Regions from separate parts of the Paenibacillus aurantiacus genome, predicted to be linked through region 2. Evidence: riboswitches for the same ligand, from Rfam matches in the RefSeq annotation. Region 2 holds a riboswitch; the other holds the start of a gene.
What was found. A riboswitch is a leader RNA that binds a small molecule or an ion and turns the genes downstream of it on or off. The one in region 2 is predicted to bind cobalamin.

Region 1 (4,214 bases), on a different contig from region 2:
AGCGTGTCTCGAAGGTCATGCAGTCCGATGATCCGCTCGACTTCGTGGAGAGCAAGTTGATCGGCCTGGACGGGGAGACGATCGACGTCGAAGCGTCCAGCATTCGCATCCACAATTTCTTGGGGCGACGGATCGTCGTGCAGACCGTGTACCGGGACATTCGGGAGCGCAAAAGGGCCGAGGAGGCGCTCGTCAACTCCGAGAAGCTGTCGGTCGCCGGTCAGATGGCCGCAGGCATCGCGCATGAGATCCGCAATCCGCTCGCATCGCTCAAGGGATTCTCGCAGCTGCTGAAGAAGAAGTTCGACAAGCATCACGATTACTTCGATATTATGCTTGCGGAGCTGGACCGGATCAACGAGATCGTCCAGGAATTCATGGCGCTGGCTAAGCCGCAGGCGAATCAGCTGTTCGGCCATTACGACCTCATCCGCATCTTCCATGCGGTCATGACGCTGCTCGAGACGCAGGCGATCATGAACAACGTCGAGCTTTGCCTCAATATGAGCGAAGCGGGGGAGACAAGTATCTATTGCGACGAGAATCAAATCAAGCAGGTGTTCATCAACTTGCTCAAGAACGCAATCGAGGCGATGCCGGCCGGCGGACGGATTGAGATCGAGCTGCGCGCGCTGCGCGACGGCGAGGTGACGATTCTGATCAAAGATCAGGGGGTTGGCATCCCGATCGAGCTGATCGACAAACTCGGCGGACCGTTCTATACGACCAAGAGCAGCGGAACCGGGCTTGGCCTTATGATCTGTAACCGCATCGTTCAAGCACACCATGGCGAGATGTCGTTCGCCAGCGAGAGCGGACTAGGGACGACGGTAACGGTCGTGCTTCCGCTCGCAGGAAGCCGAGCAGCCGAGACGGCGAAGATAACGGCGGGCGCAGGTCAAGGATAACCAAGAGGCGTTGTCATCGGGACCCCGCAGGCTGAATGCCTGCGGGGTTCTTGCCATGGGGCGTGCTCGTTAACCGTCCGCGGCCGAAAAGGGTAGACAAGCCTTTTCTCCGAGTGATATAGTTACAGTCGAACAATTGCATATGTTGGAACAGGTGCCGAAGCGAGGAATGCATAGTGTTGCGTCCGACGCGGAGGTTAAAAGGGAAGACCGGTGCAACGCCGGCACGGACCCGCCACTGTAAGGAAGCGTCTAACGTACGGCTATTGGCCGTTCTGCGGACAACGTGAAGCCTATCGACGTCACTGGCCGCCTAGCGGACCGGGAAGACGGCAGCGCGCAAGCTTTCGAGTCAGGAGACCTGCCTGTTCAATAGCACGCTGCCCACGTGGACTTGGGGAAGTGTTGGAGCTTGGATTAGACGATCGATACGGTGCATGCCGGCTGCCTGAGCCGGATGAACGTCTTTGAACGCGCGAAAGTCTGCAGCAAGCACTTCCGGCACGGTCCTGGGAGTGCTTTTTTTGTTGCAATTGCAATATCGGCAAGAACGAGGAGTGGGGACAGCATGAACAGAACGATCGGCTACAGATTGGCGATGCTGCTAGTAGCGGCAATGCTGCTGGCGGTGCTGGCAGCTTGCGGTGGCAAGAACGAGAATAATGGCGCGGCTGCGAATAATAACACGGCCACAGAAAGCAACGCCACGACAGGTGCGGGCAATGCGGGAGAAACGGCGGACGCGGCCCCGGTATACCCGCTTACAGTAACCGACGCGACAGGCACGCAGATTACGTTCGAGAAGGCGCCCGAGAAAGTCGTGACGCTCGTGCCGAGCGAAACCGAGATCATGTTCGCGATCGGAGCGGGCGATGCGGTGGTTGGCGTGGACGACAATTCGAATTATCCGGCGGAAGTGGCATCGAAGGCGAAGGTCGGCGGTATGGAAGCGAATATCGAGGCGATCGTCGCGCTCAAGCCAGACCTTGTGCTGGCCTCCTCGTCGATGAACGCGCCGGCGGTCGAGAAGCTGCGCGGCCTTAATCTGACGGTGCTGGCGACCGATCCGAAGACGTACGACGAAGTGATTAGCAAGATCGGCCAGATCGGCGCGATCATGAACAAGCCAAGCGAGGCGCTGGAAGTCGCAAACCATATGAAGGATGTGCGCCAGCAAGTACAGGATGCCGTGAAGGACGCGGTCAAGCCGAAGGTATACCTCGAGTTCTCTCCGGGTTGGACGGTGGGTAAAGGCGAGTTCCTGGATGAGATCATCACGCTCGCGGGCGGCACGAATATCGCGGATCAGGCAAGCTGGTACGAGATCGATCCGGAGAAGGTCATCGAGCAGAATCCGGACGTCATCGTCTACGCGTCTATTAATGTGAAAGAAGGCGAGAAGAACCCAATACTCGACGCTATCGAGAAGCGTCCGGGCTGGGGATCGATCGCCGCAATCCAGAACAAAAAGCTGTATGAAGTCGATCAAGATCCGCTTGTTCGCGTAGGTCCGCGCTTGGCGGAAGGCCTGCTCGAAGTCGCGAAGAAGCTGCATCCGGATCTCGTCAAGTAAATGCGGCGCAAATTGTACCTGTATGGAGGAGCAGCGATGCTCCTCCTTGCCGCATCTATCGTCGTTAGTTTGTCGATCGGATCGGCGAGACTGCCGCTATCCGAGGTATGGCGCATCCTGCTGCATTATGTGATGGGCGCAGACGGAGACGGGGGGGCGGACTCTAGCTCGATTGCGATCGTCACCCAAGTCCGCCTGCCCCGCATCGTGCTTGCCGTCCTTGTCGGGGCTTGCTTATCGCTTGCCGGCGCGGGCTTCCAGGGCGTGCTGCGCAACCCGCTTGCCGATCCGTTCACACTGGGCGTCGCGACGGGGTGTTCCGTCGGAGCGGCATTCATTCTTTTATTTGGCTATCATCTCACGGTAGGCATGTGGCTCATTCCGGGCATTGCGTTCGTAACGGGCATCGCCACGCTCGGGGTCGTCGTGGCGCTGGCGCGCGCGAGGGGGGCGATGAACATCGTGACGCTCATTTTGGCAGGCGTGATCGTGCAGGCGTTTCTCGGTGCGGTCGTGACGTTAATGTCGTCGATGTCGCAAGGCGTCGTCAACGAAATCAACGCCTGGCTCATGGGCAGCATCAGCGCGCGCGGATGGGAACATGCGCAGCTCGTGCTGCCGTTCCTTGCCGTCGGCGCGGTTGTGTTGATCCGCTATTCGATGGCATTGAATTTGTTCGTGTTCGGCGAACGGCATGCTTCGCATCTGGGCATCGAGGTCGAACGGACAAAGCTTACCGTCTTGATCGTCTCGACGCTGCTGACGGCTGTGGCCGTCTCCGTTGCGGGTGTCGTCGGTTTCGTCGGGCTCGTCATCCCGCATTTGATCCGTCTGATCGTAGGTCCCGACTACCGGCTTATCGTGCCGCTCTCGGCGCTCGGCGGCGGGATTTATCTGCTATGGGCGGATACGCTCGCGCGCACTGTGGCTAGTCCCAAGGAAATTCCGCTTGGCGTCGTGACGGCGTTCATCGGCGCGCCCTTCTTCGCGTACCTGCTCTATCGACGCAAAATGCAGCAAGGAGGCGCGTTATGATCGAAGGGAAAAGCTTAAGCTTGAGCCTGGACGGCAAGCGTGTCTTGTCGGACGTTTCTTTTCGCTTTCAAGCGGGAGGGATGTACGGTATCATTGGTCCGAATGGGGCTGGCAAGTCGACGCTGCTCAGCCTGATCGCGGGCACGGCGAAGGCGGAGGAAGGGGAACTGCTGCTTGCCGGCAAGCCGGCGGGGCAGTGGACGCGCAAGGAGCTGGCCAGACATGTGGCCGTGCTGCAGCAGGGCGGACTAGCGTCCGTCGGCTTCACGGTCAAGGAAGTGGTTGCGATGGGGCGCTTCCCGTACCAGAATTGGATGGGCGAGGAGCGCAGCGACCCCGCCCCGCTGCTAGCGCGCGTGCTGGCGCTGACGGGGCTTGAAGGTTTGGCCGATCGGCAGATCGACCGGCTAAGCGGCGGAGAACGGCAGCGGGTGGCGCTGGCCAAGGTTATGGTCCAGGAGCCGCGGCTGCTGCTGCTCGATGAGCCGACGACCTATTTGGATATTGGCTATCAAATGCAGCTGCTCGATACGGTCAAGCAGTGGCAGCGCGAGCAGGGGATTACCGTCGTTGCGGTGCTGCACGATCTGAATTTGGCCGCTCAATATTGCGAGGAGCTGTACGTCCTATGTAACGGGAGGATCGAGGCATCGGGTCCGCCCGAGGCCGTCGTGAACGCGGAGCTCGTCGAGCGGGTA
Region 2 (4,214 bases):
GAAAAGACGAAGAGGCGGCAAAGCGCCAAGCCAATCGCTCGTCCGGTTATTGGGAGCTCGACGGATCAGCACAACCAACAGCTCAGCTCGACTTAGGGCGCAACGAAAAAAGAGCCCCTTAAGGGCTCTTCTCCGACGGTGATACGTAGAATGAGACAACTTCTGCTGCACATCCGTTAGAAATCCGGTTACCTAATGGCAATGTGTCCCTCAGAGATACTCTGCGGCACAACCCCTCGCTTCTATGCAAAATGTGTTACTTCCGTTTACCTCTAGTGAGTCCTTGCACTATGCCGTCCAATGGAACCACACCTCGCTTCTCACCGTCGAAATTATTATGTCCGGACAAGGGCGGTTCTATGCGGGAGGGAACGACTAAATGTTACAGAGTGACCCGGGTGTCGTAAGCAGCCGCGATGCCACCGCGCTCGCCTTCCGACGTGCGGTGCTCGGTCACGCGTTGGCAGTCAAACCTCGTGCGGCCTTGCGCGCAACGAAAAAAGAGCCCGTTTTAAGGGCTCTTTTCCGACGGTGATACGTAGAATGAGACAACTTCTGTTCACATCCGTTAGAAATCCGGTTACCTGATGGTAATGTGTCCCTCAGAATACTCTGCGGCACAACCCCTCGCTTCTATGCAAAATGTGTTTACTTCCGTGTACCTCTAGTGTTGTGTTCTTTCACCATTCGGCTCAATGGAACCACACCTCTCTTCTCACCGTCGATAATTAGAATGTCCCGAGTCGGTCGGTTGTATGCATGACGGAATGGATCTCAATGCGGCGTATTTATGCTTCAGGCCGGGCAGCTTATGGATCCACGGGCAATACGTCGGGAACGGGAACGAGAAGGGAAGGGAACGAAAAAAGAGCCCGTTTTAAGGGCTCTTCTCCGACGGCGATGCGTAGAATGAGACAACTTCTGTTTCACATCCGTTAGAAATCCGGTTTACCTGATGGTAACGTGTCCCTCAGAATGCTCTGCGGCACAACCCCTCGCTTCTATGCAAAATGTGTTTACTTCCGTTTACCTCGCGTGTCGAGTCCTTTCACCATTTGGCTCAATGGAACCACACCTCTCTTCACGCCGTCAAAAATAGGATGGCCGGATTGGGCGGAAGATATGCGCCGGGAAAGCGAAACGCTGCCGCAGGGCTCGTACCATTATTTTCATAGACAGATGATGGCAGGCTCTTGTATGATGGTCGAGACAATTGCATATCGGGAACAGGTGCCACGAGCGCGCAGCATGCGGGGAATGCATGATTCGCGCCGAGGCTTAATAGGGAAGTTCGGTGCAAAACCGACACGGACCCGCCACTGTAAGAAGCTTGTCTGCCGGCCGATCGAAGGCCGGGCGACAGGTGCGACGCAACCGAAGTCACTGGGAGACTGCCTCCCGGGAAGACCGCCGCCGCACCGCTTTAAGTCAGGAGACCTGCCTGTTTCAACAGCACTGTTAACCTACGCGGAATTAGGGTGGTGTTAGAGATCGGACAAGCAGGAACGATGCCTCCCTATGCGCATGCGCGCGGGGCGGCCGTTTGGATTCGTTTGTTAGCCACAGGCATTTCTAACACATTTTGTGTTGGGGATGCCTTTTTGTATTGTGCGGAAAATGGCATCTAAGCCAAGGAAGGAGCGGCGGGATCGCATGGAGAGGACAACGGGCAAGCTGCTGATCGTCGGGTTCGGCCCGGGCAGCTTCGAGCATATCACGAAACGGGCGAAGGAAGCGATTCAGGAGAGCGATATCGTCATCGGCTACAACACGTATGTGGATTTGATCCGCGGATTGTTGAGCGAGCAGCAGGTCGTGCGGACCGGGATGACCGAGGAGGTCAGCCGGGCGCAGGAAGCGGTGCGGCAGGCGGAAGCCGGGCGCGTGGTGGCGGTAATCTCAAGCGGAGATGCAGGGGTCTACGGCATGGCCGGCCTCGTGTACGAGGTGCTGATGGAGCGGGGGTGGCGGCGGGAGACGGGCGTCGCGGTAGAAATCATTCCAGGCATCTCGGCGATCAATTCGACGGCGTCGCTGCTTGGCGCGCCTGTCATGCACGATGCGTGCACGATCAGCTTGAGCGATCATTTGACGCCTTGGCGGGTGATCGAGCGGCGCGTCGAAGCGGCCGCCTCCGCGGATTTCGTCATCGCGCTGTATAATCCGCGCAGCGGGCGGCGGACGCGCCAGATCGTCGAGACGCAGCGGATCGTTCTCAAGTATCGTTCGCCGCAGACGCCGGTCGGTATCGTCAAAAGCGCGTACCGCGACCGGCAGGATGTCGTGATTACGACGCTCGGCGACATGCTGGAGCACGACATCGGGATGCTGACGACCGTTATCATCGGCAACTCGGCCACGAGCGTATATGAAGGTCTAATGATCACGCCACGCGGCTATCAGCGGAAGTACACGCTCGGCGCCGACGTGCAGCCGCTGCGCCCGCACGAGCGGCTGCGGACCGAAGCGGAGCCTTGGGCGCTGGAGACAGTCGGGGTTTTGAGCGAACAGGACGACTGGGGCCCGGTCGGAGTGTCGAGTGACGAGGAAGGCCTAGGAGCGGACGGGGAATTGGGCGAAGAGCCAACTTCGATTGCAGTCGGCGCGGCCGTTATCGGGACGGGAGAGACGGCAGCAGGACTGGCGGCTTCGAGGGGGGAGATAGCGGTCGATCGAATCGTTGGCCATTCGCTCGGGGAGAGAGCGCTTCGAACGGCCGCGGTTCCCTCGCCTAATTCACCGACTTCGTACATCTCCGCGGGCGAGACTTCACCGCTGTCTCTTGCGATGGAGGCGATTCGTCTTGTCGACGCAAGCCGAGGCGTCGAACGCGCGGAGCCTGATGCGATCGGCGCGGGGGCGGACATCGGAGCGCCGTTCCGGCAGGAAGCGATTTTCGAATTCGCGGTCGGCCCGGGGCTTGCGAACAAGAAGCTGAGCGCGGCCCAAATGACGCTGCTCGCCGAAATCGTCGGCGAAGCGGGCGAGCTGGAATATACGCCGCATCATCAGTTCATCGTTCGCCTGCGGACGGATGACCCGGCTGCGGCGACGGTCCGGCTGCGCGAGGCCGGGCTTGCGCTTGCGCCGGTCGGCGACGTCGTGCAGATTAAGGCGTGCGATTTTTGCGATATGGAGAAAGCGGAATCGGTGCCGTATTTGGAGCAGCTCGGCGCGGGACTTGGCGGCGCGAAAGTGCCCAAGGAGATGCGTATCGGCTTCAACGGCTGCGGGATGGCGTGCTATGGCGCGGTCAACGAGGATATCGGCATCGTGTTCAGACGGGGGAAGTTCGATCTGTTCTTGGGCGGGAAGACGGTTGGGCGCAACGCGCATGCCGCCCAGCCCGTCGCAGAAGGCATCGAACCGGACGCGCTCGTGCCGACGGTGGAGCGGATCGTGGCGCGCTTTCGGGAGGAAGGGCATCCGAACGAGCGGTTCCATAAGTTTTTCAAGCGGGTGAAAGAACTCGAGGGTTATAGGCAGCAGGACTTGCCCGTGTTCGCGATCGATAACGCGGTATGCGGCGACTGACGGCCGAAAGACCGTCAGGATTCTCAGGGGAAGAGGAGCGGACGAAAGATGGATGCAGTATTATTTGTTGGCCACGGCAGCCGGGATGCCGAAGGAAATGATGAGGTCAGGGCGTTCGTTAGTGCGATTGCGGATCGGCTGGAAGGGCTTCTAGTTGAGACATGCTTTCTCGAATTCGAGAAGCCGACGCTCGATCAAGGGCTTGACAAGTGCGCGGCGCTGGGCGCGAAGCGGGTGGCGGTGATTCCGATCACGCTGTTCTCTGCCGGCCACGCGAAGCTGCACATTCCGGCGGCGATCGACGAAGCGAGGGAGCGGCACGCAGGCGTGCAATTCATCTACGGCCGTCCGATCGGCGTGCATGATCAGGTGCTGGAGATTCTCGCCGCCAGGCTGCGAGAATCCGGACTTGATCCGGAAGCGGAGCTGCGCGATACGGCGGTGCTCGTCGTCGGGCGGGGCAGCAGCGATCCGGACGCGAATAGCGACTTGTTCAAAATCTCGCGGCTGTTCTGGGAGCGGCTGAAGGTCGGCTATGTCGAGACCGCCTTCATGGGCGTGACCGATCCGCTCGTAGAGGCTGGCGCGGAACGATGCCTGAAGCTGGGGGCGAAGCATGTCATCGTGCTGCCTTATTTCTTGTTCACCGGCGTGCTGATCAAGCGGATGGAGGATATGCT

Region 1: linked by a shared signal. The riboswitch ahead of ACFFSY_RS27945 (ABC transporter substrate-binding protein) and the one ahead of cobJ (precorrin-3B C(17)-methyltransferase) in region 2 are both predicted to bind cobalamin.

Annotation. Positions count from the first base shown of each region.
Region 1 covers NZ_JBHMDO010000044.1:226,671-230,884, forward strand. The annotation lists gene ACFFSY_RS27940 (PAS domain S-box protein) at 1-908, shown strand, start outside; cobalamin riboswitch at 1,044-1,291, shown strand; gene ACFFSY_RS27945 (ABC transporter substrate-binding protein) at 1,477-2,481, shown strand; gene ACFFSY_RS27950 (FecCD family ABC transporter permease) at 2,482-3,516, shown strand; gene ACFFSY_RS27955 (heme ABC transporter ATP-binding protein) at 3,513-4,214, shown strand, end outside.
Region 2 covers NZ_JBHMDO010000027.1:41,150-45,363, forward strand. The annotation lists cobalamin riboswitch at 1,212-1,459, shown strand; gene cobJ (precorrin-3B C(17)-methyltransferase) at 1,654-3,534, shown strand; gene ACFFSY_RS16960 (sirohydrochlorin chelatase) at 3,583-4,214, shown strand, end outside.